2 regions of the Stenotrophomonas sp. 86428_Sma genome follow, and region 2 is predicted to be linked to the other one. Evidence: predicted binding sites of a transcription regulator. Region 2 holds the regulator's gene; the other holds the start of a gene.

Region 1 (15,022 bases), 780 kb from region 2:
AAGCGCAAGGCCGCCGAGAAGGTGCGCGACGTGGCTGCAGAGCTGCTGGAGATCCAGGCCCGCCGCCAGGCCCGTGCTGGTCTGGCGCTGCAGGTAGACCGCGCGATGTACGAACCGTTCGCGGCCGGTTTCCCGTTCGAGGAAACGCCGGACCAGCTGGCCGCGATCGACGCCACCCTGCGCGACCTGGCCAGCAGCCAGCCGATGGACCGCGTGGTCTGCGGCGACGTAGGCTTCGGCAAGACCGAGGTGGCGGTGCGTGCGGCATTCGCCGCCGCCAGTGCCGGCAAGCAGGTGGCCGTGCTGGTGCCGACCACGCTGCTGGCCGAACAGCATTACCGCAACTTCCGCGATCGCTTCGCCGATTACCCGCTGAAGGTCGAGGTGCTGTCGCGCTTCAAGACCACCAAGGAAATCAAGGCCGAGCTGGAAAAGGTCGCCGCCGGCACCATCGACGTCATCGTCGGTACCCATCGCCTGCTGCAGCCGGACGTGAAGTTCAAGGACCTGGGAATGGTCATCGTCGACGAGGAGCAGCGTTTCGGCGTACGCCAGAAGGAAGCGCTGAAGGCGCTTCGCGCCAACGTGCACCTGCTGACCCTGACCGCCACGCCGATTCCGCGCACGCTCAACATGGCCATGGCCGGCCTGCGCGACCTGTCGATCATCGCAACGCCGCCGCCGAACCGGCTGGCGGTGCAGACCTTCATCACCCAGTGGGACAATGCGCTGCTGCGCGAAGCCTTCCAGCGCGAGCTGGCGCGTGGTGGCCAGCTTTACTTCCTGCACAACGACGTGGAAAGCATCGGCCGCATGCAGCGCGAGCTGTCCGAGCTGGTGCCGGAGGCGCGCATCGGCATCGCCCACGGGCAGATGCCCGAGCGCGAGCTGGAAAAGGTGATGCTTGATTTCCAGAAGCAGCGCTTCAACGTGCTGCTGTCGACCACGATCATCGAATCGGGCATCGACATCCCCAACGCCAACACCATCATCATCAACCGCGCCGATCGCTTCGGCCTGGCCCAGCTGCACCAGCTGCGTGGCCGCGTCGGTCGTTCGCACCACCGCGCCTACGCCTACCTGGTGGCGCCCGACCGCCGCTCGATCACCCCGGATGCGGAAAAGCGCCTGGAAGCGATCTCGTCGATGGACGAGCTCGGTGCCGGCTTCACCCTGGCCACGCACGATCTGGAAATCCGCGGTGCCGGTGAACTGCTGGGCGAGGACCAGAGCGGGCAGATGGCCGAGGTCGGCTTCAGCCTCTACACCGAGCTGCTGGAGCGCGCGGTGCGCAGCATCAAGCAGGGCAAGCTGCCCGACCTGGATGCCGGCGAGGAAGTGCGCGGTGCCGAAGTCGAGCTGCATGTGCCGGCGCTGATTCCGGAAGACTACCTGCCGGACGTGCACACCCGCCTGACCCTGTACAAGCGCATTTCCAGCGCGCGCGACAGTGATGCGCTGCGCGAACTGCAGGTGGAGATGATCGACCGCTTCGGCCTGCTGCCGGATGCGGCCAAGCACCTGTTCGCCATCGCCGAGCTGAAGCTGAAGGCCAACACCCTCGGCATCCGCAAGCTGGACCTGGGCGAGAACGGTGGCCGCATCGTGTTTGAGTCCAAGCCGAACATCGACCCGATGGCGGTGATCCAGCTGATCCAGAAACAACCCAATCTCTACGCCATGGAAGGGCCTGACAAGCTGCGCATCAAGCACCCGCTGCCGTTGCCGGAAGACCGCTTCAATGCGGCCCGCGCCCTTCTGACCACCCTCGCCCCGGGTTGATCGCCCCCGAATACCCCGCACCGGTCCCCACCCGGTGCGGGCGGATGACCATGTTTCCTGACGCCGTACCCGCCCCCGACCTGCTGCACGCGCAGGCCTGCCTGATCGATGCCCTCTCGATGTCGCTGCAGATGCGCGACGCCTACACCCGCCACCACTGCGACCGCGTCGGACTGCTCGCGCAGCGCCTTGCCACGCACTGCGATCTCGATGACGATGCCTGCTCGCAGATCGGCCTGGCCGCGCGCTTCCATGACATCGGCAAGATCGGCATTCCCGACGATGTACTGCTGACACCGCGCCGGCACACCGACGAGGAACGCGCGATCATGCGCGAGCATCCGGTGCGCGGCGAACACATCTTCCTGGCCACCGGCCGCAGCGATGCGGCACCGGTCGCGCGGCTGATCCGCGCCCACCATGAAGCGTTCGATGGCAGCGGCTATCCCGACGGCCTGCGTGGCGAGAGCATTCCGCTGGGCTCACGCATCGTCACCGTTGCGGATGCCTACGATGCCATGACCAGCGTACGCCCCTACCGCGCGGCGATGGAACGCGAGACTGCGTTGCGCATCATCGACGAGCAGTCCGGCGGCCTGATCGATCCCTATGTGCTGCAGCGCTTCCATCGCATGCTGGCACAGGAACCAGCGCTGGCCTGAGATCCGCCGGGCATGGCCCGGCGCTACCGATCAGACAAACAGAAGGCCCGGCATTCGCCGGGCCTTCTGCATCACGCATCACGTGCGATCGATTACCAGATCACCACGCGCTTGTCGTCGGCACGCACCATCGCGTCGCCGGCCTTGCACTGGAACGCAGCGGCATACGACGGCATGTTCGACGGCGCGCCGTTGGCACGGAAGTTGGCCGGCGCGTGCGGGTCGGTGTTCAGGCGGACGCGCAGCTCACCGTCGGTGAAGTTGCGGCGCCACACGGTGGCCCAGTTCATGAAGAAGCGCTGGTCCTGGCTGTGACCATCGACTTCGACATTCGCCTTCGGATCTTCCTTCAGCGCCATCTGCAACGCGTCGTAGGCCACGGTCAGGCCACCGAGGTCACCGATGTTTTCGCCCAGGGTCAGCTTGCCCTTGACGAACACGCCCGGCACCGACTCGTAGCCATCGAACTGCGCGACCAGCTGGTCGGTACGTTCGGTGAAGGCCTTGCGGTCGGCGTCGGTCCACCAGTTGTCGAAGTTGCCGTTGGCGGCGAACTGGCTGCCCGAGTCATCGTAGCCGTGCATCATTTCGTGGCCGATGACCGCACCGATGCCGCCGTAGTTCAGCGCCGGATCGGCCTTGGCGTCGAAGAACGGCGCCTGCAGGATCGCCGCCGGGAACACGATCTCGTTCTTGGTGGCGTTGTAGTAGGCATTGACGGTCTGCGGGGTCATGCCCCACTCGGTCTTGTCCACCGGCTTGCCGATCTTGTCCAGCATGTAGCGGTAGTTGAACGCGCGCGCGGCCTGCATGTTGCCCAGGTAGCTGTCACCGTTGGTCTGCAGGCCCGTCCACTCGCGCCACTTGTCCGGGTAGCCGATCTTCGGGGTGAAGCTGGCCCACTTCTCCAGCGCCTTCTTCTTGGTCTCTTCGCCCATCCACGGCAGCTGCTCCAGGCGCGCCTTCAGCGCCACCGAGAGGTTCTCCACCAGGTGCTGCATGGCCACCTTGGACTCGGCCGGGAACACGGCGTCGACGTACAGCTGGCCCAAGGCTTCACCCATGCCGCCGTTGACCGACTCCAGCACGCGCTTCCAGCGCGGCTGCATTTCCTTCTGGCCACGCAGGGTGGTGCCATAGAAATCGAAGTTGGCCTTCTCGAACTGGCTGCTCAGGTACGGCGAGGCGTCGTCGATGGTGTGGAAGCGCAGATAGGCCTGCCAGGTGCTGGCCGGCACATCGGCGAGCATCTTGTCCATTTCACCGAAGAAGCCCGGCTGCGCCAGCGAGAACTTCTGCGCGGCCGGCACCTTCAGGGTGTCGAACAGCGCGGTCCAGCTGAAGTTCGGGGTCAGCTTGTCGGCGTCAGCCGCGCTGAGCGGGTTGTAGCGCTTGGCCGGGTCACGCATTTCGATGCGCGACATCGAGGCCTTGGCCAGACGGGTTTCGAAGGCCATCACGGCCTTGGCCTGCTCGGCAGCCTGCGCCGCGTCCACGCCGGACAGCGTCAGCACCTGCGCGATGTAGGCCACGTAGGCGTCGCGGATCTTGGCCTGCGCGTCATCGAAGTAGTAGCCCTTCTCCGGCAGGCCCAGGCCGCCCTGGCCGACATAGGCGATGACGTTGGCCGAATCCTTGTAGTCGGCATTGGCGAACAGCGAGAACAGCACGCCCTTGCCCTCGGCCTGGCTGTCGCGCAGGTACTGGGTGATGGCGGCGGTATCGTTCAGCGCGGTGATCTTGTCCAGCTGCGGCTGCAGCGGCGCCAGGCCGGCGGCTTCGATCTTGGCTTCATCGTTGCCGGTCTTCCAGATGTCGCCGATCTTGGCTTCCACCGAGCCGGCCTTGGCCTGGCTGGCCGCGGCCTGCTGCACCAGTGCGTGCTGCACTTCCAACGAGCGCTCGCGCAGGATCTCGAAGCTGCCCCAGGTGGTCTGGTCGCCCGGCACCGGGTTGGCCTTCAGCCACTTGCTGTTGACGAAGCCATTGAGGTCGGTACAGGCCGAGATGGACGGATCCAGGTCGGCGCTGTTGAGCGAGATCAGCGGCGTCTTGATCTGCGACAGGTCGAAGGCCGGCTTGGCGTCGGCGCTGGCCGCCGGCGCGGTTTCATTCTTGCCACAGGCCGCCAGCGAGGCAGCGATGGCGATGGTCAGGCCCAGCGGGACCAGGTTGCGGACGTTCATGAGGCTCTCCTGCGGGTAATTTCACAGGGTAGCCGGGGAGGCCTGCGGTGGGACCGGCCAAAGGTCACAGGACGCGCTTATGTAGAGTCGAGCCATGCTCGACTGCTCTCCGTTCCGGGTTTATTGTCCTTGCGGCAAGAGGCCAACAGCAGTCGAGCATGGCTTGTATGTTCCTCCCGGCTCCTACGCGGTATGTAGGAGCCAGGGTGGAGGGACCGTCAAGCATGCATCTGCGGATACTAGCCGACAGACGAGTCGAGCGATCCCCATCCCGCACACGAACGTCGATAAAGGATCGTACGGCCCCCAAAGGGGATCGTCGATGTAGGCAAGCTAACGTCGGTGCGGTACCACCCCAGCCCCTTAAAGATAGCTGGGAGCCGTACAAATGTCTGATTCTCTCGATATTGGCGTGGACGTGGACTCCAAGGAGTTCGTACCGGCAGTGGCCGACCGCAAGGCCGGCGACAGGATCGCCAACACCCGGGCCGGCATAGCCCAGTGGCTCAACACCTTGCCCCAGCGATGCCGGATTGGCATGGAGGCGACGGGGCGGTACTACGAGTTGTTGGCTCGGATGGCTGGCCAGGCAGGCCACGTTGTCTATGTGATCAATCCACGTCTGATCAAGCACTACGGCCGGGCGACGGGCTCGCGTGGCAAGACGGACGCCATGGACGCCGAAGCGATCGCCCGGTACGTGAAGAAGGAGAACGATCGCCTGCGTGAATACGTACCGCGTACCGACGAGCAGCAGCAGATGCACGATTTGCTGCGCAAGCGGCAGACGCTGGTAAAGACACGCGCGCGCCTGGAGCAATCCTTCGGGGTAAGCAAAAGTGCTCCCGGGGAGCTGTCAGATCTGTTCTGCGCTCTGGCTTGTATGTTCCTCCCGGCTCCTACGCGGTATGTAGGAGCCAGGGTGGAGGGACCGTCAAGCATGCATCTGCGGATACTAGCCGACAGACGAGTCGAGCGATCCCCATCCCGCACACGAACGTCGATAAAGGATCGTACGGCCCCCAAAGGGGATCGTCGATGTAGGCAAGCTAACGTCGGTGCGGTACCACCCCAGCCCCTTAAAGATAGCTGGGAGCCGTACAAATGTCTGATTCTCTCGATATTGGCGTGGACGTGGACTCCAAGGAGTTCGTACCGGCAGTGGCCGACCGCAAGGCCGGCGACAGGATCGCCAACACCCGGGCCGGCATAGCCCAGTGGCTCAACACCTTGCCCCAGCGATGCCGGATTGGCATGGAGGCGACGGGGCGGTACTACGAGTTGTTGGCTCGGATGGCTGGCCAGGCAGGCCACGTTGTCTATGTGATCAATCCACGTCTGATCAAGCACTACGGCCGGGCGACGGGCTCGCGTGGCAAGACGGACGCCATGGACGCCGAAGCGATCGCCCGGTACGTGAAGAAGGAGAACGATCGCCTGCGTGAATACGTACCGCGTACCGACGAGCAGCAGCAGATGCACGATTTGCTGCGCAAGCGGCAGACGCTGGTAAAGACACGCGCGCGCCTGGAGCAATCCTTCGGGGTAAGCAAAAGTGCTCCCGGGGAGCTGTCAGATCTGTTCTGCGCTCTGGCTGGGACGCTGTCCGAGCTGGAAAGCGAACTGCAGCGCTTGGGTCGCGATGGAGAGCATGGCACGCTCTACAAGCGCCTGTTGACCATCCCTGGTGTCGGCCCTGCCGTCGCCGCTCACCTGATCTACTACATGACGCGCTGGCCGTTGGCCAACGCCAACGCGTGGATCGCCTGCACCGGCCTGGATCCCCGGCCCAACGAGTCTGGCGGCAGAACGGGACGGCGTCGGCTGTCCAAACAGGGCGCGCCAGTGCTGCGCCAGATGCTCTACATGGCCGCCATGGGGCTCAAGCGGTGTCGTCGGGGGCAACCGCTCTACGACGAGCTGTCAAAACGCGGTCACCCCAGCACCGCCGTCTTCAACATCCTGGCCAGAAAGCTGGCCAGGATCGCCTGGGGCGTCTTCAAAAGCGGCCGGGACTTCGATCCGGCCATGCTGAAGGTGGGTCAAGCCTGCTTCCAGCAGGCTTGACCACGAACATAGGATCTCGACTCTACAAAAAGCGAAGGCCGGCTTGCGCCGGCCTTCTGTTTTATTTCGCCTTGCCCTGGTTGGCCACGGCTTCAGCGGCCTTGCGCGCTGCTTCCGGGTCGCCCAGGTAGCGGAACGACTTCACCGTCAGGTCGTCGTTCAGTTCGAACAGCAGCGGGATGCCGGTCGGGATGTTCAGCTCGAGGATTTCCTCGCGCGAGACGTTGTTGAGGTACTTGTACAGCGCGCGCAGCGAATTGCCGTGGGCGGTGACCAGCACGGTCTTGCCGTCCTTCAGCTGCGGCGCGATGGCGTCATGCCAGTACGGCAGCACGCGGTCCAGCGTGGTGGCCAGCGATTCGGTGCCCGGCAGCGCGTTGCGGTCCAGGCCAGCGTAGCGGCGGTCATGGATCGGGTGGCCCGGATCCTCCAGGTCCATGGCCGGCGGCGGGATATCGTACGAACGACGCCACACCTTGACCTGGTCCTCGCCGTGCTTGGCGGCGGTCTCGGCCTTGTCCAGGCCCTGCAGGCCGCCGTAATGGCGTTCGTTGAGGCGCCAGGACTTGTTCACCGGCAGCCAGTCCTGTTCCAGCTCGGCCAGTGCACCCTGCAGGGTGTGGATGGCACGCTTGAGCACGGAGGTGTGGGCAACGTCGAACTGCAGGCCTTCCTCGCGCATCAGGCGACCCGCGGCGGCCGCTTCCCGGCGCCCCTGCTCGGTCAGGTCGACATCGACCCAGCCGGTGAAGCGGTTGTCCAGGTTCCACTGGCTCTGGCCATGGCGCAACAGTACGAGTTTACGGGTCACTGCAGGGTCTCCAACGCGAGGAAAGGCAGGCCGCCATTGTAGCCCCGGGCGCCGCTCACCGGGCCGTGGCACCGCGCATGCGATGCTGTGACCAATGAATACGGTGATCGACCCCGGGCGCTGGGAAGGCAGCGTCGCCGCGGCACGCAAGCAGCAGCTCCAGCTGGCTGGCCGCGTGGAGCGCCAGGACCGCCTGCCACGCAACGTGCGCTGGCTGGCCGGGCTGGATGTCGGCTTCGAGGACGATGGCGCCATCACCCGCGCCGCGGCGGTACTGCTGGACGTAGAGACGCTGCAGCCCGTGGCGCAGGAGATCGCGCGCATCCCCACGGTGATGCCCTATATCCCCGGCCTGCTCAGCTTCCGCGAGCTGCCGGCATTGCTGGCCGCACTCGCGCTGCTGCCACGCACGCCGGACCTGGTGTTCGTCGATGGCCATGGCATCAGCCACCCGCGCCGGCTGGGGGTGGCCGCTCACCTCGGTGTGGTCACCGACCTGCCAAGCATCGGCGTGGCCAAGTCGAAACTGGTGGGCCGGTTCGTCGAACCGGGTGCCGAGGCCGGCGCGCATACGCCGCTGCTGGATGGCGATGAGCAACTGGGCTGGGTGCTGCGCAGCAAGCTGCGCTGCAAGCCGCTGTTCGTGGCCGGTGGCCATCGGGTCAGTGCGGATACCGCGCTGGACTGGGTACAGCGCACGCTGCGCGGGTACCGGCTGCCGGAACCGACCCGGCTGGCGGATCGGCTGGCCTCGCGGCGGGATAGAGTCGACTGTTAGTCGACTGCTCTTCGGCAAGGTCGCGAAAAAGCCCGCGCTGCGCGCGATAGTCGACTAACAGTCGACTCTACCAAGCCGGCTTCATCCAGGCGGCTTGACCCGATCGACGCCCCTGCATCCTCGTTCAGCGATGCACGTGGCCGCGATGGCCCTGCGCGTCCTCGCCGTGGTCATGGCCTTCATGGCCCTCGTGCTCGCCGCCCTTGGCCGGCGCCGGCTCACCACAGGCTTCGCCGCAGTGGTCCGCTTCGATCTGCAGTGTCACGTGCTCGATGCCGAAGTCATCGTGCAGGCGCCCGCCCAGATCACGACGCAGCGCATCGGCATCGGTGCCGTCGCGCATCACGATGTGCGCGGTCAGCGCCGGGGTGCTGGAGGCCAGCGCCCACACATGCAGGTCATGCACGTCCAGTACCGCAGCGTGGCCGGACAGGCTGTCGCGCACCTTGGCCACGTCCATGCCCTTGGGCACGCCTTCCAGCAGCACGTTGATCGCTTCGCGCATCAGTACATAGGTGCGCGGCAGTACCCACAGACCGATCAGCACCGCCAGGATCGGGTCGATCGGCTTCCAGCCGGTCCACTTGATCAACAGCGCGCCAGCAATCACGGCCACCGAGCCGAGCATGTCTGCCCACACTTCCAGGTAGGCACCCTTCACGTTGAGGCTCTCGCCGCTGCCGGCCTGCAGCAGGCGCATCGAGATCAGGTTGATGACCAGGCCCGCCGCGGCAATCACCAGCATGCCCGACGAGGCAATCTCCTGCGGCTCGCGGAAACGTCCAATGGCCTCCCACAGGATATAGCCGGCGACCACGAACAGCATCGCGCCATTGATCATCGCGCCCAGCGCTTCCAGGCGTGCATAGCCGTAGGTGCGGCGCGCGTCCGGCGGGCGCCGGCTCAGCCGCACCGCGACCAGCGCGATCATCAGCGCTAAAGCGTCGGTAGCCATGTGCGCCGCGTCGGACAGCAGCGCCAGGCTGTTGGTCCAGAACGCGCCCACCACCTCGACGACGAGGAAGGTGGAGGTCAGGCCGAGCGCCCACCACAAGGGTTTCTCGTGGCGGATCTCGGATGGCAGGTGATCGTGGTCGTGGCCCATGGCAACAGCTCCTTTGCGATGGGAGGCAGGCTACGCCGGAGGGCGTTGGGAAACTATCACGGTGTTTATAACATTGCAGGCCACGCGGTCCCTCACCGGGCATGGCCCGGCGCTACCGGAGCGCGGCCGGCAACGCCAGGCCACGCCTGGCGGACGCAGCGGACCGACGTCCGCCTGCGGTCAGAACCCGAAGCGCAGGCTGGCCCAGTACGCGCGACCCGGCTCGTTGTAGGTCGCCGCGCCGGCATCGCTGCTGTTGGCCTCGCGGAAAAGGCGCTTGTCGGCCAGGTTGTTGACGCCGAAACCGAAGCTGACCGTCTCGGTCACCTTGTAGCGCGCGCTCACGCCCCAGATGTTGTACGCACCACGGTCCTGCAGCGCGATCGACGGATCGCAGGTGCCGGTGCAGCGCGGATCATTGTTGATGTTGGTGGTGGCCGGCTTCTGCTTGCCGTAGAAGGTGCCGGTCAGCAGCACCGACAGCTTGTCGGTGGCCTGCCAGTCCAGCATCGTGTTGACGGTGTACTTCGGAATTACCGACAGCGGCTGGCCGGTGCTCTTGTTCTCGTTCTCCACCATGTAGGTGAAGTTGTTGCTCCACTTCAGGCGGTTGCCCTGCTCGCCCAGCAGCGGGACCACCAGGTTGCCTTCCAGACCCTGCACGATCGCCTTGGGTGCGTTCTCCCAGCGGAAGATGCGGCCCTTGGTGTCGGCGGTCAGCCCGATCTGGTTGTACCCGGCCTGGATCTTGTCCTTGTAGTCGTTGTGGAAGTAGGTCAACGACGCTTGCCAGCCGCTCTGCGGTGCCCACTCGATACCCAGTTCCTTGTTCAGGCTGGTTTCCGCCTTCAGGTCCGAGTTGCCGCGCATGTAGCAGCCGGCGCCCAGGCTCGGCAGTGCATTCGGGCAGCCATTGCCCCGGGTGTAATACAGATAGTCCGGATTCGACTGGTACAGGTTCGGCGCCTTGAATGCACGGGCGATACCGCCCTTCACCACCCAGTCGCTGTTGATGCGGAACTGCGCATTGAGGCTGGGGCTGGTGTTGTTGCCGAACTGGCTGTGGTGGTCGAAGCGCAGGCCCGGGGTGACGATCCAGCGCTCGCCCAGGTAGATGTTGTCTTCCACGAACACGGCGGTGGTCTGCGCGTCGGACTTGCCGCGTGCGCGATCGGCCGACAGCCCCGGGATGCCGCCGCCGCTGCTGCTGGACTGGCTCATCGAGTACGGGTCGGTCAGGCGGCTGTCCAGGTATTCAAAGCCCAGCGTCCAGATGTTCTCGGCACCACCCAGCGTGGTCGGGAAACTGACTTCGCCGTCCAGCTGGTAGTTGCGCAGGCGCGAGGTCGACCAGTCGGTGCCGTTGAAGCTGCCCTCCGAGCCACCGGCCAGGCCTTCGTTGATGCGCGAGTTGTTCACCGCCTCCACTGCAGCCGTTACCCGCGAGGTCACATCACCCCAGCGGCCGCGATGGGTGATCGCGCCGGTGTTGCGATACATGCGGTTGGTCTCGGCCTGCTGCTCGGCCAACGCCCCCAGATCGATCGGTGTCGAGGTACCGGTGGTGCTGACCGCGCGGTCGCCAGCATAGATGTTGCCCTGGCGACTGGTGCCGGCTTCGAATTCGACCACCTGGTTGGCGGTCACGTCCCAGCGCAGCAGCGCGTTGACATCGCGGTTCTTGACGCCCTCGCGACCGGCCGGCGGCACCGCGTTCGGATTCGTCGCGAAGTCACGATTGAGTTCCAGCGAATCGGCGTCGGTCTTGTTGAGATTGCCGTACAGGCGGAACGACAGGGTGTCGGTCATCGGCCCGCTCAGCTGCAGGCCGACGCGCTCGCTGCCGCCTTCGGCGCTGTGCTCGGGCACCAGGCCATACAGGTCGACCGCGCCGGTCAGGTCGCCGGTCGGGCGCTTGGTGATGATGTTGACCACGCCACCGGAAGCACCCGAGCCATAACGTGCCGCTGCAGGGCCACGCAGCACTTCGATGCGCTCGATCATTTCCGCCGGCACCCAGTTGGTATCGCCGCGGGTATTGCGCTCACCGCTGCGGCCCATGCGCACGGCATCACGCGCACCGATGCGCTTGCCGTCGACCAGGATCAGGGTGTTTTCCGGGCCCATGCCACGCAGATCGATCTGGCGGTTGTTGCCGTACTGGCCCGAGGCACTGTTGCCGGTCAGGTTGACGCCGGGCATGGTGCGCAGCAGCTCGGCGATGTCGTTGGCCGGCGGGCGCCTGGCGATGTCCTCTGCGGTGATGGTGGAGGTACCCAGGGCCTGGCGCGCGATCTGCGAGGCGGTGACGTGCACCGTGTCGATATCGGTGGCGTCGGTTTCGGCGTGGGCGGTCAGAGCGCTGCCGGCCAGCAGGGCGGCAACGGCAAGCGCCAGCGGGCGCGGCGAAAGGACAACGGCAGGGGACATGATCAGGACCTTCTGGCAGGGCTACGGGGCCTCTGGCAAAGGGCTTGAGGCAACGACGAGGGGGAGGCGGAGCAGTCCTGCAGCAGGCACCTGCAGCCCGTTCCGTGCGCGCACTCTACCATCAATGCGATTGATTCTCAAATGCGTTCACTCATTGCCGCAGCGGCGCCGATGTGGTTTGCGCACCGTGCAACCCTGCACCGCGCGTAAACTGGCCGGCTAACCCGCCATCAACCGTATGCCGCCGCGGCCGATACCCGTGGTTTGCCGTACGCAGTCAGAGATCGACGTGGAACCACCCCAATTGGACGATGCCAGCCAGCCGCTGGCCGAGGCCTGGCAGCAGTGTCTGCTGCAGGCCGGCCCTGCCGCCACCGCGCTGCTCAGGGCCGCTGCTACCGATGCCCCACCCGCGCTGGCCCAGCGCTTTTACGAAGTACTGCTGCAGGACACCCGTGCGCGCCGTTTCCTGTCCCACGACCAGGTCAAGCAGCGCCTGCAGCCGGCCATGCAGCGCTGGCTGGCGCAGCTGCTGACCACTGATGCCAGCGGCATCGCCAACACCGTGGCCTCGCAGCGGATCATCGGCGACGTGCACGCCCGCGTCGGCATTCCGGTCGACCTGGTTACCCGCGGTGCGCGCGTGCTCAAGCACGAACTGTTCGTGCGCCTGCGCGACGATGCACCGGACAGCGACACCGCATTTGCCGCCATCGACTGCCTCAGCGCGATCATGGACATCGCCATGGAAGGCATGACCCTGGCCTACACCCACGCGCGCGAGCGCTCCACCCGTGCCGACGCCGCCTACCGGCTGTTCTCGCTGGTACAGAACGTCGGTACCGAACGCGAGCGCCAGCGCGCACTGCTGCTGGACTGGGAAAACGCCCTGCTCTACGCGTTGGCCGGCCACGTGCAGGCCAGCGACAACGCCAGCCTGGCCACCTCGGAGTTCGGCCTGTGGTTCACCCACAAGGGCATCCCCAGCTTCGGCGAAAGCAGCGAAACGCAGCAGGTGGGCCAGTTGATGGCCCGCATTGATGGCCACCTGCAGCGCGCGAGCGGCGATGCTCCGGCGCAGCGACTGGCGGTGCTGCCGGCCATCCGCGAGGACCTGGCCGCCATCCGCACCCTGATGACACTGCTGTTCGAGCGCATCGGCGAACTGGATGCCGGCAGCGACGCGCTGACCAACCTGCTCAACCGTCGCTTCCTGCCCACCGTGCTGCGCCGGGAAATCGAGCTGGCCACACGCAACCGCACACCATTCTCGCTGCTGCTGCTCGACCTGGATCACTTCAAGGCGATCAACGATGGCCACGGCCACGATGCCGGCGACCGCGCGTTGCAGCACGTCGCCGGCCTGCTCGGCCAGCTCACGCGCGGCAGCGACTACCTGTTCCGCTATGGCGGCGAAGAATTCGTGGTGGTACTGGTGGCTGCCAGCGAATCGCAGGCGACCGTGATCGCCGAGAGCCTGCGGCGGCAGATCGCACAGTCGCCGGTGGCACTGGCCAACGGCCAGGTGCTGGCACTGACCGCCAGCATCGGCGTGGCCGGCCACGACGGCCATCCGGACTACGAGCGGCTGATGGCCCGTGCCGACGCGGCAATGTACGAGGCCAAGCGCAGCGGCCGCAACCGCGTGGTGGTGGCCAGTGCGGACCTGCAGGAAGCGCCGGGACGGCGCGCACTGCAGCGATGACGGCAGGACAGGTAGAGTCGACCGCGGGTCGACTATCGCGCGCACCGCGGGGTTTTTCGCACGCAGGGCGAAGAGCAGTCGACTGACAGTCGACTCTACTGACAGCCGGCACTACCGATACGGCCGCCGGCCGCTGCTTTCACCGCCACCACCCGCCACGCTGCCCACCAGAGCAGCGCCAGCAACGCGATGCCCGCCCCCAACAGGCATACCGCCGGCCAGCCATGGCGCGCCTGCATCCACGGCCCGGCCGCTGCACCGGCACCACTGCCCACCGCATAGAACAGCATGTACAAAGCCACCAGGCGTCCATGCTGTTCAGCCGGCGCGCGCAGCAGCGATGCCTGGTTTGATACGTGCAGTGCCTGTCCACCCAGGTCGAGCACAATCACGCCCAACAGCAGCAACGACAGCGACTGCGGCAGGCCCAGCAAGGGCCACCACGCAACCAGCATCAACAACAGCGCACCGACGCTGACCGGATGCGCGAAACCACGGTCCATCCAGTGCCCTACCCGCGCCGCCAGCAGCGCACCGATCACCCCGGCCAGGCCCAGTGCACCGATGGCGGCGGTCGACCAATGCAGCGGTGGCGCCGAGAGCGGCAAGGGTGCCGCCGCCCAGAACACATTGAGGCCGGCAAACAGCAGCAGTGCCAGCGGCCCACGCTCGCGCAGCGTTCGATCGCGGCGCAGCATGCCCAGCATCGAGCCCAGCAGCTCGCGCCAGCGTGGGGGAACCGACGGCACCGGTACTGCGGGCAGGCGCCGCCACAGCAGCGCCGCCAACCCCGCCATCACCATCGCTGACAACAGGTAGACCATCTGCCAGCCAAAGGCCGCCGCCACCGTACCGGACACCACGCGCGCCAGCAGCAGGCCGATGAACACGCCGCCCTGCACCACACCGACCACGCGACCTCGCTGCTCGGGCGGTGCCAGCATGGCGGTATAGGCGATCAGGCCCTGGGTCAGCGCCGTGCCCAGCAAGCCGGCCAGCAGCATGCCCGACAACAGCCAGCCCGCCGTGCGTGACGCTGCCAGCCACAGCAGCGCCAGCACCAATGCGATCAACTGCAGCCGCAGCAGGCGTCGCCGGTCACCACGGTCCGCCAGCGGCAGCAGGCCAAGCAACGCCAGCACGCTACCGGCCTGGGTAGCAGCCAGCACCGCGCCAGCCACGGCCCGGTCCAGCGCAAAGGCGCGTGCAAGCTGATCCAGCAGCGGCTGCGCGTAATAGACGTTGGCAACGCTGGCACCTGCGGCAACCGCGAGCAGGACCAGCAGCGGGCGGGGAAGCGATATGGCACTCATGATGTGGTTGCAATTTGAAACTTGATGCAGACTACTGCCATTGGTTTTAAACTGCAACCACATCAGAGAGGTCCACCATGCACGCCGACAGCCCCTGCCCCGTCGCCCGCAGCGCCGATCTGCTCGGTGACCGTTGGGCGCTGCTGGTCATCCGTGATGCCTTCGATGGCGTCACCCGTTTCG
Region 2 (15,022 bases):
GCGCGCGAGATGATCGTCGCCAGCGCGGCCGCCACCAGCGACAGCAGCACGATGCAGCCGATGATGGCGATCATGCTGGCGCGGTGGGTGGCATTTGCATCGGCGATCTTGGCATCCATCAGGCCGGCGATATGGGTGCCGAGGGTCTTCATCGCAGCGAACAGGTCACGGCGGGCCGGGCGCGACTGTTCGTCGGAGATCTGCCGCGCCAAGGTGCCGTCGCCTGCCGCGACGGCTTCGCGCATGGCCTTGTTGGCAGCGAAGTAGCGGTCCAGCTGTACGTTGGCCGCAGCGTACAGCTCGCGCTCCTTGGCCAGGGCCGGCAGTGCCGAGTAGGCAGCCAGTTCGTCATGTACGGCCTTGGCGGTGCCGTCCATGCGCTTGTAGTAGTCGGCCACCTTGTCAGGCTGGTCGAGCATGCTCAACAGAGCCAGCTCGTAGGTGCGGAACTCGCCGAGTTGCGAGCGCGCCTCGCCGAGATGCTGCACCGAGGGAATATCGTTGCTGGCCATCTCGCCCAGTTGCTTGTTGGCCTCGTTGAGCCGCAGCAGTGCGAATGCGCCGAGGACGAGGGTCATCAAGGTGGTGAGGGTGAACCCCACGGCCAGCTTGCGGGCGATGGGCAGATCGTGGAACCACTTCATGCAGGGTGCTCCAGGTGGGCAGGGCGCCGGCGTCGTTGCGTCGGCTGGGGGTGGTTGCAGAGCGAACGGTGGTGCCCGGTGGGGGTTCGGTGACGGCCGTCAAAGCGAAATAGCGGCGCAGTTCGGATGGACTTTATGGACGCAGATCACATTCGGTTGCGTAGGGACGGCGGCGCGAAAGTGGCGCCATGACAGGGCTTTCGCTTGAACGGCAAGGTTGCGCCCGAAACCTTCGTGCAGACGGAGTTCACGGTATGCCTGGCGAAGCGAGCGCGGTCAGATCGTGGCCGTGCGCGCAAACGAAAACCGCCGCCCCGAAGGGCGGCGGCTCAGTGCACGCATGCAACGTGGATCAGGCGGCCTGCGGCATCCGCAGCGAACGCACCAGACCGCCGATGTCGACGATCAGGGCCACGCGGCCATCGCCAAGGATGGTGGCACCGGATACCCCGCCGATGCGGCGGTAGTTGTTCTCGATGTTCTTCACCACCACCTGCTGCTGACCGACCAGCTCGTCCACTTCCAGCGCAATCTTCTGGCCATCACCTTCAACCACCACCACCAGCGATTCGCTGCCCGGTGCGCGGTTGCCGTAGCCGTAGTACTCGCTCAGCGACAGGATCGGCAGATACTCGCCACGCACGCGCAGCACGCGGCCTTCGCCGGCCATGCTGCGGATGTCCTCGGCCTGCGGCTGCAGGGCCTCAAGCACATAAGCCAGCGGCAGGATCAGGGTTTCACCGGCCACTGCCACGGTCATGCCGTCGAGGATGGCCAGGGTCAGCGGCAGCCGGATCAGCGTGCGGGTGCCAGCGCCGAGGCTGCTTTCGATCTGGACCTCGCCCCCCAGTGCCTGGATGTTGCGGCGGACCACGTCCATGCCGACGCCACGGCCGGACAGGTCGGTGACTGCATCGGCGGTGGAGAAACCCGGCTGGAAAATCAGGTCCCAGACCTGCGAATCGGTCGGGTTGTCCGGCACCGCCAGGCCGCGTTCGGTGGCCTTGGCCAGGATCTTGGCACGGTCCAGGCCGCGGCCGTCGTCGCTGACTTCGATGACGATATGGCCACCCTGATGCGAGGCTGCCAGGGTGATCGTGCCGGTCTCGTCCTTGCCCGCATCACGTCGCACGTCGGGCATCTCCAGACCGTGGTCGATCGAGTTGCGCACCAGGTGCACCAGCGGATCGGCGATCTTTTCGATCAGGCCCTTGTCCAGTTCGGTGCCTTCGCCGACGGTGCGCAGGCGCACCTGCTTGCCGAGGCGGCTGGACAGGTCGCGGACCAGGCGCGGGAAGCGGCGGAACACCGCATCGACCGGCAGCATGCGCACGCCGATCACCGCTTCCTGCAGGTCGCGGGTGTTGCGTTCAAGCTGGTCCAGGCCGGCGAACAGGCTCTCGGCGTGGACCGGGTCCAGCGCGTGCGAGACCTGCTTGAGCATGGCCTGGGTGATGACCAGTTCGCCGACCAGGTTGATCAGCGCATCGACCTTGTCGACGCTGACCCGGATCGAGGTTTCGGCTTCCTGGCCGCCAGCGCTGCTGGCAGCGGCGGCGGGTGCCGCCGGTACAACGGCAGCCGGTGTGGAAGGGGCGGGTGTGGCAGGTGCCTCGGTGGCCAGGCTCGGCGGCGCAGCCGGACGGATGTCCAGTTCGCAGTCGTCCAGCACCCAGGCGAAGGTGTCTTCGATCTTGCTGCGCGGCACCTTGCCGACCAGACCCAGGTCCCACGCCAGGTGGGCCTCGAGCGGGTCGAGCTGGGCGAAGCCGGGCAGGCGTTCCATGCGCGCGGCGACCTGCAGCGAACCGAGATGTTCCAGTTCGCGGATGATGCGCAGCGGGTCGTTGCCGCTCATGAACAGCGATGGCGCCGGGGTGAAGCCGATCTGCCAGGCTTCCGGCGTATCGTCCACCTTGGCTGCGGCGGCCGCGGGGGCGCTCGCTGCGGCCTCCCCGGAAAGAACCGCCTCCAGGCGCGCCTTCACCGCAGCAACTGCGGCGGGATCGGCGGCCTGGCCGAGTTCGGCTTCGCGCAGCAGGGCGCGCAGCACGTCCACCGAGGACAGCATGGCGTCGACGGCGTGGCCTTCCAGCGCCCGCTTGCCGGCACGCAGCTCATCGAGCAGCGTTTCCAGCACATGGGTCAGGCCGGCGATCGCGTCGAAGCCGAAGGTGCCGGCGCCGCCCTTGATCGAGTGGGCGGCGCGGAACACCGAATTGATGATCTCCGCGTCCTGCTGCCCCGATTCCAGGGCCAGCAGGCCAGCCTCCATCGCGTCGAGGCCTTCGCGGCTCTCCTCGAAGAAGGTGGCGTGGAAGCGTTGCAGGTCCATGCTCATGGCAGTGGTGGTCCGGAAGCGAAGAGGGGGAGCGGTGGCGGGCGATCAGCCCAGCACTTTCTGCACGGTGGCGACCAGCTGTTCCGGATTGAACGGCTTGACCAGCCAGCCGGTGGCACCGGCGGCCTTGCCTTCGGACTTCTTGTCGGCGGCCGATTCGGTGGTCAGCATCAGCAGCGGCGTGAACTTGTAGTCCGGCAGCTGGCGCAGTTCGCGGATCAGCGCGATGCCGTCCATGTTCGGCATGTTGACGTCGGTGACTACCGCATTGAAGCGCTGGCCCTTGGCGCGACCGAGCGCGACCGCGCCGTCTTCAGCTTCTTCGACGGCAAAACCGGCCGAGGTGAGGGCGAAGGACACCATCTGGCGCATTGACGCCGAATCGTCCACCACCAAGATACGTGCGCTCATGCAGCGTTCTCCACAGATTTCAGGTTGTCATGGGTTACGTCCAGGCCCAGGGCCTGGGTGACGCCCAGCAGGCGCGCGGCGTCACGGAAGGTTGCAGTGCAACCGTGGAAGCCGGTGCCGAGGCCTGCCTCGCGGCGGGCCTGCACGAACGCACACAGCACCTGCACGGCGGCCGTGTGGATGCGGGCGACCTGGCTGGCATCCAGGGTCAGCTCGCCTGCCTGCGCCACCAGCGGGGCGAGGCGGTTCTTGAGCTCGGTGGTGCTCTCGATGCCGAGATCCCCACCCAGTTCGACAGTGCTCATCGTTGCTCCGGACAAACGGTTCCGTGATCCATAACGGCACCCCGGTGGGGTTCTTTAGGGGAATCGACGCGGTGCGTCGATGCGGGCGCTGTTGAAAAGGGGACGGAGGGGATTAAGTCGCAACTGGCTCGGCGCTTTGCGCCGATGCGGTGCCTGTCGGGGACGCAAGGCATTGATCCGTTGGATCAATACCTTACGTCCCCACTGCGTGGTCGCCGTTGCCGAGGGTGGCTGCGGGAGAGCCTGGTCGATTGCGACTTAATCCCCTCCGTCCCCTTTTTTCGTTCAACTCAACAGCCGGGTGGCATCCAGCAGGATCATCGGGCGCTGGCTGACCCGGGCGACGCCACGGAACAGGTCGTTGGAGATCTGGCAGATGCGCGCGGTATCGGGCGGCTCGATCTGCGAGTCGGTGAGGTTGGCGACATCTTCCACTGCCGACACGCGCAGGCCGATGGTCTCGCCGTCTTCTTCCAGCACCACGATGCGGGTCTGTGAGTCGTCTTCGGCGGCCGCGGCGCCCAGGTGCAGGCCGAGGTCCATCACCGGTACCACCTGGCCACGCAGGTTCATGATGCCCAGCATGGCCGGCGCAGTGCCGCGCAAGGGCAGCAGCGGCACTGGCAGCACCACTTCCTGCACTTTCAGCAGTTCCAGTGCATAGGCCTGGGTGCCGCAGCGCAGGCGCAGCCAGCGCGAGGTGCGCTCGCCGGCGCGTCGGTTCTGCGGATGCGGGCTGCTGGCGGGCCGATGTGCCTGTGCCTGCAGCTCCTGCCAGCTGCTCGGGCGGTTGCCTGCTGGCGCGTCCACGGCCACGCGCGGTGGCGGCGCGGCACCGGTGTGTGCAACTGGAGCGGGTGCTGCGACCACGGCCGCTGGTGGCGCAGGAACGTCCTCGCCGCCGGCAGCGGCCTCGAACGCGGCCTCCAGGCCGGGGCTGTCGGTGTGGGCGAGTCGATGGCTGTCGGCCGGATCGGTCTCGTAGATCACTTCGTCCGGCAGGTCGTCCCATGTAGGTTCCGGGCCAGACTTGGCGGTGGCGGGAGCAGGGGCCGTCTCGTGGATCACCTCGTCAGGCAGGTCATCCCAGGTCGGTTCGCGCTCGGGGGCGACGACAGGCATCGCGGCGGCCTCGAAGGCGGCCTCCAGTGCTGCGTCGTCCTCTGCCGCTGCAGCAGCAACAGTCTCCGTTTCGTAGATCACTTCGGCGGGCAGATCGTCCCAGGTGGGTTCGCGCTCAGCCGTTGCGGCCGCGTCGAAGGCGGCTTCGAGTGCGGCGTTGTCGACGGCAGGCGCAGCGGCGACGGTCTCGGTTTCGTAGATCACCTCGGCCGGTAGGTCATCCCAGGTCGGCTCGCGTTCGGCGTCGGCTGCAATTGCCGGGGACGCTTCGTCGCTCGCCGGCGGCGGTGCAGCCGGTGGTGCCGCGGCGATCGCTTCGCCCAGCAGTTCGTCCAGGTAGTCGTCCAGTACACCGGTGCTGTTCATGCGGCCTGCTCCAGGGCGCGGGCATCCTCGCCGAGGATCCAGTTCAGCGCGCGGCGATAGGCGGCCAGGCCGCGGCCCGGGTAATCCTCACCAACGCTCGGCAGGGTCAGGCCGGCGGCATTGCTGATGCGGGTATCGATCGGGATCGCGTCTTCCCATACGCGCGCGCCATGACGGTCCTGCATGGTCCGCAGCGACTCGTTGCCGGCGCGGGTGCGTCGATCGAACAGGGTCGGCAGGATCGAGATCGGCAGCGGGCGGCGGCGCGAGCGTTCGACCATCTCGCCGGTGCGGACCATGCCGTCCAGGCCATGCAGGGCCAGCGGCTCGGCCTGGGTGGGGATGATCAGGCGATCGGCTGCGGCCAGCGCATTGATCATCAACAGGCCGAGGGTGGGCGCGCAGTCCAGCAGGATGTAGTCGTGCTGGCCCTGGTGGCGCGCAAGCGCATTCTGCAGTGCCAGGCCAAGGCCGGGCTGGTTGGCGCTGCGGCGTTCCAGCGTGGCCAGCGCGGACTGTGCGCAGACATAGTCCAGGCCATGGATGCTGCTGGCATGGCACAGGCTGGAAAGATCGGCGGGCGGGGCGCCGAACAGCTCCAGCACGCCAGCCGGCGGCGGGTCCACCGGTACGCCGAACGCGCGGCTGAGCGAGGCGTGCGGATCGAGGTCGATCAACAGCACGCGATGGCCAAGTGCGGCCAGTCCGCGGCCGAGGGCGAGGGTGGTGGTGGTCTTGCCGACTCCGCCCTTCTGGTTGGCGACTGCCCAGATGCGCATCGGATTACTCCTTCATTGCCGGGGGAACGGCGGCGCCGACGCGGCTGCCAGCCGGCACCGGCGGCAACTTCACCGGTGCGATGGGGGAGGTGGGGGCGGTAGCCGGAGTTGCCGCGGCTTGTTCGGTATCGGTGTTCCGGGTGGCACCGGTGGCTGCGTTCAGGCGCTGGCCGAGCGGGTCCACCGAGTGCGAGGTGTCTGCCAGGATGATGACCATCACCCGGCGGTTGCGGTTGCGGCCCTGCGCGCTGTCGTTCTCTTCGCGCGGGCGGAACTGGCCGTAGCCGACCATCGCCAGCCGCGACGGCTGCACGCCCTGGTCGGCGAACAGGTGCACCACGCTGGCCGCGCGCCCGGCCGACAGTTCCCAGTTCGACGGGAAGGTGGCGGTGGCGATCGGTACGTTGTCGGTGTGGCCTTCCACGCGCACGCTGTTGGGTACGTCGCGCAGGACCTCGGCCAGGCTGGCCAGGGTCTGCCGCGCATGCACGTCCAGCGCCGCCGAGCCGGTGGGGAACAGGATGTCGCTGTTGATCTCGACTTCGATCCACAGCTCGGTGCGGCGCACGCTGATCATGCCGCGGTCGATCAGCGGCGCGAGCGCGGCGGTCAGGCGGTCGGCGATGCTGTTGAGCTGGCGCTCGGCGCGCGCGATCTGCTCCTGGTTGTGCACCGAAACAGGCATGCGCATCTGCGAGGCCATCGACGGCAGCAGGGTCGGGTCGTGCGACGGCGCAGGCGCCGAGGGCCCGATCTTGGTGCCGGACTTGATCACCGAAGGGCTGTCCCAGCCGCCACCCTGCACCTGCTTGTTGCCGACCTGTACCGGATTGATCGTGCGCGGCGCGCCCCCGAAGGCATCGGTCAGCGCGTCGGCCATGATCCGGTACTTGCCTTCGTTCACCGAGGAAATCGCGTACATGACCACGAAGAAGGCGAGCAGCAGCGTCATCAGGTCGGCATAGGGGATCGCCCATGCTTCGTGGTTGGCGTGTTCTTCGTGGTGCTTGCGGCGGGCCATGTCAGTGCAGGAAGCCGGAGAGGTTGGTTTCGATGTTGCGCGGGTTTTCGCCCTGGGCGATCGAGATCAGGCCTTCGATTACCATTTCGCGGTCGCGGGTGTTGTGCGAGATCACACTCTTGAGCTTGGCGGCCACCGGCAGGAACAGCAGGTTGGCCGAGGCGATGCCGTAGATGGTGGCGGTGAACGCTGCGGCGATGCCGTGGCCAAGCTTGCTCGGGTCGGCCAGGTTCTTCATCACCGCGATCAGGCCAAGCACGGCACCGATGATGCCCAGCGTCGGTGCATAGATGCCCATCGCTTCGAAGACCTTGGCACCGGCCTGGTCCTGGTGTTCCTGGCTGCCCAGTTCGATTTCCAGCATGTGCCGCATCGATTCGGGCTCGACGCCGTCCACCAGCAGCTGCAGGCCCTTGCGCAGGAATGGGTCCTGCTGCGCTTCCACCTGCGATTCCAGGCCCAGCAGGCCCTGGCGGCGGGCGATGTTGCTCCACTCGACGATCTGCTGGATCAGTTCGCGGCGATCGCTGTGCGGCGGGCGCACGACCCAGCGCACGATCTTGAAGGCATGCTTGAACACCGCCGGCGAGGTGTGCAGCAGGATCGCGGCGACGGTGCCGACGATGACGATCACGAACGCCGCAGGCGACCACAACGACGCCAGGCCGGCGCCCTTGAGGATGCTGCCGCCGACCAGCGAGGCCAGGGCGAGAAAGAGTCCAATGAGGCTGAGTCTATCCATGGTTCCGGTATCGGCGTGTATGAATGGGACTTGAGACACCGGTAGATCGCGTACAGACGGTAGTCACAGTTTTCGGGGCGCCGGGCATGGCCCGGCGGGGTTCATCGCAGCCCGTCCACGTCCAGGATCAGCGCCATGCGACCATCGCCGATCAAGGTTGCACCGGCATAACCGCGCAGGCCGCGCAGCGCTTTCGGCAGCGGCTTGATGACCACTTCCTCACGCCCGCGTACCTGGTCCACGACCAGCCCGAAGCGCGCTTCGCCAGCCTGCAGCACCACGATGGTCAGCAGCGGCGAGGCGGCCGGCGTCACATCCAGCCACTGGCGCAGATCGACCAGCGGCAGCGTGTGCGAGCGGCGGTCGAGCACGGCACGGCCATCGAACCAGCCCAGCGAGGTGCGCGGCGCGTGCAGCACTTCCATCACGCGGGCCAGCGGCAGCGCATAGACGTCCTCGCCGGCCTGCACCAGCAGGGTCGGCAGGATCGCCAGGGTCAGCGGCACGCGGATCAGGAAGCGGCTGCCACGGCCCAGTTCCGACTGGATCTGGATCTGGCCGCTCAGTTCGCGGATGCGTGACTGCACCACGTCCATGCCGACGCCACGACCGGAGATGTCGGTGACCTGCTGCTTGGTCGAGAAGCCGGGCAGGAACACCAGGTGCAGGCACTCCTCGCTGCTCAGGCGGGCGGCGGCTTCCGGATCGATCAGGCCCTTCTCGCGCGCCTTGGCACGCAGCTTTTCCGGGTCGATGCCGGCGCCATCGTCCTGCACCTCGATGCTGACGTAGTCGCCTTCCTGCTGTGCCGACAGGCGCACATGGCCCATCCGTGGCTTGCCCTGTGCCTCGCGCAGGTCGGGCATTTCCACGCCATGGTCGATGGCGTTGCGGACCAGGTGCACCAGCGGGTCGGCCAGCGCTTCGACCAGGTTGCGGTCGAGCTCGGTCTCGGCGCCGATCAGTTCCAGGTCCACTTCCTTCTTCAGCGAGCGGGCGACGTCGCGGGCAACCTTGGGGAAGCGCGAGAACACCTTGCCCACCGGCTGCATGCGGGTGCGCATCACTGCCGACTGCAGGCGGGCGGTGGCGATATCCAGAGTGGACACGGCCCGGTCCAGCTCTTCATCGCGCAGGCGTGCACGCAGGGTCTTGAGCCGATTGCGTGACAGCACCAGTTCGCCGATCAGGTTGACGATCGCGTCCAGGCGCTTGGTGTCCACGCGCACGGTATGTTCGGCCTCGGCCAGCGGCTTGGCGGCCGGCTTCGCCGCCGGTGCCGGTGCGGCGACCGGGCGCGGCGCTGCGATCGGTGCCGGTGCCACCACGGCCGCAGGCTTGGTGCCCGGTGCCGCGCCACCGTGCAGCTGGTCGAGCAGGGCTTCGAACTCGTCTTCGCTGATCAGTCCGTCGTCGGCCTTCTTCGCTGGCGCGACCGCGGTCGGCGCGTTGCCACCATGCAGCTGGTCGAGCAGAGCCTCGAATTCGTCGTCGGTGATCAGGTCGCTGCCACCCGCGGTGGGTGCTGCTGCGGCGGCGGGTGCAGCCACGGCACCGCCGTGCACGTCGAACTGTGCGATCAGGTCCGGCGGCGCATAGCCCGGCTCGGTGCCGGAGGAAACCGCGTCCAGCATCGACTGCAGGTAGTCCAGCGATTGCTGGGCCGCGTCGAAGTGGTGGGCCTGCAGCACGGCCTGGCCGGCACGTGCGGCGCCCAGCGCCTCTTCAGCGGCATGGCACAGCTCTACCATGGCGGTGACGCCGAGGAAGCCGGCGCCGCCCTTGAGCGTGTGGTAGCCGCGGAACACCGCGTTGAGCTGGTCGCTGTCCTGCGGTGCCTGCTCCAGCGACACCAGCTGTTCGCCGAGGCGATCCAGGATCTCCTGCGCCTCGATGATGAAATCGGCAGTGATGTCGTCGGATACCGCGCTCATGCTTACAGCCCCAGATCCGACAACAGGTCGTCGGCGTCGTTCTGCGAGACCGCGTGGCGGTCCAGTCCCTTCAGTGCCGGCCCGGCCAGTTCCGGGTCGGTGCGATGCTGTTCCGGCGGCAGGCCGAGCGCGCCGAAGCCTTCGTGCACGCGGCGGACGATGCCGACCACGCGACGGATGATCTGCCCGGTCAGGTCCTGGTAGCTCTGGGTCAGGGCGATCTCGGTCAGGTTGTGGCGGATGCGCTCGAGCTGCGCGTCCTGGCCCGGCTGCAGGCCTTCGGCGCGCAGCTGTTCGGTCAGGCTGCGGCATTCCTCGGCCAGGTCCAGGGTGCGGTGCGTGGCCTGTTCGGTCATCGCCACCACGTGGTCCAGTCGCGCGCAGGCGTCGTCCAGTTCGCCGGCTTCGCTCGGCACGGTCGGCAGTTCGCCCAGCGCCTGTCCCAGCTCGCGGGCCAGCCGCGAGAGGCCGCTCATCATCGGCTGCGTGCGCAGCGCGACCAGCCCGTCGATGCGCTGCCGCCAGGCGGCCTCGTCACCGGATTCGAGCGCGTCCAGAGCCTCCTGCAGGCGCAGGGCGAGGGCGTTCTTGTCGACCGTGGTATCCATCAGACGCTGGCCGCCAGGCGTTCGAAGATCTTGCCGAGCTTCTCTTCCAGCGTCTGCGCGGTGAACGGCTTGATGATGTAGCCGTTCACACCGCTCTGGGCGGCTTCGATGATCTGCTCGCGCTTGGCTTCTGCCGTGACCATCAGCACCGGCAGGGTCTTCAGCTTGGCATCGGCACGGATCGCCTTGAGCAGCTCGATGCCGGTCATCACCGGCATGTTCCAGTCGGTGACCACGAAATCGAACGGCTGGCTCTGCAGCAGCGACAGCGCGGCATGCCCGTCCTCGGCTTCGGCGGTATTGGTGAAGCCCAGATCGCCCAGCAGGTTCTTGACGATTCGACGCATGGTCGAGAAGTCGTCGACGATCAGGATGCGCATGTTCTTGTTCAAAGCAGAATTCCTTTGTTGTTCATTCCGGACGGCCGGGGGCAGCCGCCTCGGGGATGTTCATTCTTCGAGGCCTGCGTCGGCAGCCTCGAACAGCTTCAGCCGGCCACGCAGGCGCAGTACCGCCTGGCCGTGGATCTGGCAGACCCGCGACTCGCTCACGCCGAGCACCGCGCCGATCTCCTTCAGGTTCAGTTCCTGCTCGTAGTACAGCGAGAGCACCAGTTGTTCGCGCTCGGGCAGGTGGCCGATGGCCTTGCCCAGCTCGCGACCGAACTCGCCGCGCTCCAGTACCTGCTGCGGGGTCGGCCCGCCCTGGGCGACGGTGTCCAGCTCGCCCTGGTCCTCGATGCGCGATTCCAGGCTCAGCACCTGGCCACGTGCAGCGTCTTCCATCAGCCGCAGGTACTCGGGCAGCGGCATCTCCATCGCGGCGGCCACTTCAGTGGCGCTGGCGGCACGGCCACTGCTCTGTTCCAGGCGGCGGATGGTGGCGGCGGCATCACGTGCACGGCGGTGCACCGAGCGCGGGACCCAGTCACCACGGCGGATCTCGTCGATCATCGAACCACGGATGCGGATCGAGGCGTAGGTCTCGAAAGAAGCACCCTGGTCGGCGTCATAGCTGCGCGAGGCTTCGATCAGGCCCATCATGCCGGCCTGGATCAGGTCGTCGACCTCGACGCTGGCCGGGAGGCGCGCGGCCAGGTGGTGGGCGATGCGCCGCACCAGGTCCGAATGCTGGGCGATGACTTCGTTCGCCGCCGAGCGCTGCACTTCCCTGTACTGGGCTGCGCCTTTCATGCCGTCACCCCACGCTGCTTGAGGATGCGTTCGAGGAAGAACTCGACGCCGCCACGCGGTTCGGTCGGCGCCTGCCAGCGCGCGGTACGGCGCGCGATCTCGGTGATCGCCAGCGCCGCCGGGCTGGACGGATAGGCCTTCACCACCGGCTGCTGGCGCTGCACCGACAGGCGCAGCCAATCGTCCTGCGGCACGCAGCCCAGGTAGTTCAGCGAGACATCGGCAAGGAACTTCTCGCAGACGCGGGTCAGCTTTTCGTACAGCACGCGGCCCTCGTTGGGGTCGCGCACCATGTTGGCCACCACCTGGATGCGGTCCACGCCACGCTCGCGCGACAGCACCTTGATCAGTGCGTAGGCGTCGGTGATCGAGGCCGGCTCGTCACAGACCACCACCACGGTGTCCTGTGCGGCCTGGCAGAAGGTCAGCACGCCATCGGTGATGCCCGCGGCAGTGTCCACCACCATGATGTCCAGCTCGCGCTCCAGCTCGGAGAACACGTTGACCAGGCCAACGTGCTCGGCCGGGGCCAGCTCGGCCATGTGGCGGCGGCCGGATGCGGCCGGGACCACCAGCACGCCGTTCGGGCCTTCGACGATGACGTCATCCAGCGTGCAGCGGCCGGCGACCAGGTCGGCCAGTGTAAAGGTGGGGTTCAGGCCCAGGATCACGTCGATGTTGGCCAGGCCGAGGTCGGCGTCCAGCAGCAGCGTGCGCTTGCCCATGCCAGCCAGTGCCACGGCCAGGTTGGCCGACACATTCGTCTTGCCCACGCCGCCCTTGCCGCCAGTGACCGCAATGGTGCGCACAGGGCCGAGCGGCTCGCTGCGGGTGGCCGACAGCGGGAAGGTCTTGGTCAGCTTGGCGTACTCACGCGACGGCATGGTTCAACTCCGGGTTGCAGGGCATATCGGCCGCGCGGCGCAAATCTTCAAGGCGAAGTACAAGATTGGCTGCACTGGCCCGGTGCAGGTCCTCCGGGACGTCCTGGCCATCGGTCACCCAGGTGATCGGCAGGGCATGATCCACGGCCACCGACAGGGCGTTGCCGAAGCGGCCGGTCTCGTCCAGCTTGCTCAGTACCAAGCCCTGCAGGTTGGCGGCGCCGAAGCGGCGGACCACCTCGTCCATGTCGCCGAAGCTGGTGTTGGCCGGCAGCACCAGCAGGGTGCGGACCTGGCGCGCGGCACGCAGCCACTGCAGCTGGGCGGCCAGGGCGCGGTCGCGCGGGCCCAGGCCGGCGGTGTCGATCAGCACCAGCTTGTAGTCCTTCAGGCGTTCCAGCAGCTGGTCCAGGTCGGTGCCGCTGTTGGCCTCGTGCACCGCGATGCCGAGCTGGCGGCCGTAGCCGTACAGCTGCTCGCGGGCACCGATGCGGGTGGTGTCGGTGGTGACCAGGGCCACGTCACGCGGCGCGTGCTTCTCGGCGAAGCGCGAGGCCAGCTTGGCGATGGTGGTGGTCTTGCCAGCGCCGGTCGGGCCGACCAGGGCGATCACGCCACCTTCTTCCAGCGGGTCGACCGGGGCGATCGGCAGCTTGCGCGAAATCAGCCCCAGCATCAGGCCGCGGCCTCGATGGGCCTCGGTCTCCAGCGGGATCTGCATGGCCACGTCGCGGGCGAGGCCGGCATCGAAGCCATACTCGTCCATCAGGTCCAGCGCGGTGGCGCGCACCGGGCAGCCGCGCAGGCGCTCGTCGGTGAAGCGGTTCATCTCGCGCTCGATCACATGGCGCATGCCGGCCACTTCCTGGCGCAGCTGGCGGATCTCGGCGTCGTCCTGGGCCACCAGGGTCAGTGCCGGGGCTGGGGCCAGCACGGGGGCAGCGCCGGTTTCGTCGCTGGCTTCGACCGGTGCCGGTTCGCTGGCGACGATCCCGGGTTGCGCTTCGGTCACGGCAGCGGTCGGCAGCGGCGGCGGCTGCACGGCCGACGCCGCGCTTTCGTGATGCGTCTCGTGCGGCGGGTCGATCTGGAAGCGGGCGCGGTTGGCCGGTGCGGCGGTGCTGGGCGCCGGTGCGACGATGGCTTCGGCGAACGGAGCGAAGATCTGATCCGGCAGCGCCGGTTCGTTGACGGCGGCGCGTGCCAGGGTGGCGGCGAAGCCGGTGCTGCCGCGGGTCGGCACGATCTCGTCGGCGCTGTCCAGGGTGCGGCCGGTGGCGCCGACCGCAGCGCGGGCGAGGGCAGCCACGGCCGAGGTGGTTGCGGCCACCGGTTCCGGTGCCGGGGTATTGCTGCGGCGGCGGGTGACCGCGGCGATCACCGCGTCGGCGGCGGTGCGCGGCTTCGGCGCCGGCGGCGGAGCGATGTCACGACGCGAGGCTTCCAGTGCACGCTGCACGGCGCTCTCGTCGTAGTTGGCGGCGGCGACGATCTCGATGCCTTCCTCGATCCGGCGGTTGGACAGGATCACGGCGTCAGGACCATGTTCCTTGCGCACCAGGTTCATGGCCGAGCGCATGTCGGCGGCGACGAATCGTTTGATTTTCATGCTGTGGTCACGGGACGAAGACGGCGGGGTGGCGGTCGGAGAACTCGGGTGGTCGGTGGTCTGCACGGTGCGGGTTCCCCTTGGTATCTGTCTGTTGCGTTGGTTCGAAAGTGGTGTCTGTTTTCTGGCGCATCGGAGGGCGGCGTCAGCTGATCGTTCCGACCAGCTTCAGGCGCTTGTCCTCCGGCACCTCGCTGTAGGCCAGGACCGACAGCGACGGAACGCTGTGGCGGACCAGGCGGGCCAGCGCGGCACGCACCGGGCCAGGTACCAGCACGACCGCGGGCTCGTTGCGGGCTTCCTGCTTGCTGACGCATTCGGCCAGGCTCTGGTGCAGTCGCTCAGAGAGTCCGGGTTCCAGCGCGGCGCCGTTGCCCTGCGTGGACTCCTGCAAGACACGTTCCAATTGTGGGTTGAGCGTGAACACCGGCAGCTCCGCCGACATTCCGGCGATCTCCTGCACGATGAAACGACCCAGTGCGGTGCGCACGGCGGCAGTCAGCACGGCCGGGTCCTGGCTGTTCGGAGCGTGTTCGACCAGTGCTTCGGCGATCTTGCGCAGCTGGCGGATCGGAATGCGCTCGATCAGCAGGTTCTGCAACACGCGCACCACCGCCGACAGCGGCAGCGCCTTCGGCGTCAGATCTTCGACGAGCTTGGGTGCGCTCTTGGCCAGGTTGGCCAGCAGGTGCTGCACTTCCTCGTGGCCGAGCAGTTCCGGCGCGTGTTCGCGGATGAGGTGCGAGAGGTGGGTGGCGACCACGGTGGCTGGATCGACCACGGTATAGCCCAGCGTTTCAGCCTGGGCACGCTGGTGCGGTTGGATCCAGGTCGCGTCCAGGCCGAACGCGGGGTCCTTGCCGGCGATGCCTTCCAGTGCGCCGAGGGCGCTGCCCGGGTCCAGCGCCAGTTCGCGGTCGGGGTGGATCTCGGCGGTGGCCACCGGTACGCCGTGCACCAGCACGCGGTAGCCGTTGGCCGGCAGTTCCAGGTTGTCGCGGATGTGCACCGACGGGATCAGGAAGCCGACGTCCTGGGTCAGCTTGCGGCGCACGCCCTTGAT

The links. The regulator FliA, encoded in region 2, starts transcription of late flagellar genes. The targets are predictions, from matches to a motif close to TAAAGTTTNNCNNNCNNNGGCCGATAA.
Region 1: the regulator FliA is predicted to act here: its motif matches at 12,052-12,078, upstream of ACZK3J_RS06745 (GGDEF domain-containing protein).

The regions. Positions count from the first base shown of each region.
Region 1 covers NZ_CM151156.1:1,474,824-1,489,845, reverse strand. The annotation lists gene mfd (transcription-repair coupling factor) at 1-1,782, shown strand, start outside; gene ACZK3J_RS06785 (HD-GYP domain-containing protein) at 1,827-2,444, shown strand; gene ACZK3J_RS06780 (M13 family metallopeptidase) at 2,537-4,630, opposite strand; gene ACZK3J_RS06775 (IS110 family transposase) at 5,019-5,843, shown strand; gene ACZK3J_RS06770 (IS110 family transposase) at 5,792-6,697, shown strand; gene gpmA (2,3-diphosphoglycerate-dependent phosphoglycerate mutase) at 6,759-7,508, opposite strand; gene nfi (deoxyribonuclease V) at 7,603-8,286, shown strand; gene ACZK3J_RS06755 (cation diffusion facilitator family transporter) at 8,411-9,391, opposite strand; gene ACZK3J_RS06750 (TonB-dependent siderophore receptor) at 9,572-11,821, opposite strand; gene ACZK3J_RS06745 (GGDEF domain-containing protein) at 12,111-13,526, shown strand; gene ACZK3J_RS06740 (MFS transporter) at 13,622-14,839, opposite strand; gene ACZK3J_RS06735 (winged helix-turn-helix transcriptional regulator) at 14,917-15,022, shown strand, end outside.
Region 2 covers NZ_CM151156.1:2,252,684-2,267,705, forward strand. The annotation lists gene ACZK3J_RS10355 (methyl-accepting chemotaxis protein) at 1-644, opposite strand, end outside; gene ACZK3J_RS10360 (chemotaxis protein CheA) at 997-2,985, opposite strand; gene ACZK3J_RS10365 (response regulator) at 3,031-3,396, opposite strand; gene ACZK3J_RS10370 (STAS domain-containing protein) at 3,393-3,701, opposite strand; gene ACZK3J_RS10375 (chemotaxis protein CheW) at 3,987-5,189, opposite strand; gene ACZK3J_RS10380 (ParA family protein) at 5,186-5,968, opposite strand; gene motD (flagellar motor protein MotD) at 5,973-6,989, opposite strand; gene ACZK3J_RS10390 (flagellar motor protein) at 6,991-7,731, opposite strand; gene ACZK3J_RS10395 (chemotaxis protein CheA) at 7,833-9,665, opposite strand; gene ACZK3J_RS10400 (protein phosphatase CheZ) at 9,668-10,273, opposite strand; gene cheY (chemotaxis response regulator CheY) at 10,273-10,665, opposite strand; gene ACZK3J_RS10410 (RNA polymerase sigma factor FliA) at 10,723-11,466, opposite strand; gene ACZK3J_RS10415 (MinD/ParA family ATP-binding protein) at 11,463-12,350, opposite strand; gene flhF (flagellar biosynthesis GTPase FlhF) at 12,337-13,959, opposite strand; gene flhA (flagellar biosynthesis protein FlhA) at 14,105-15,022, opposite strand, start outside.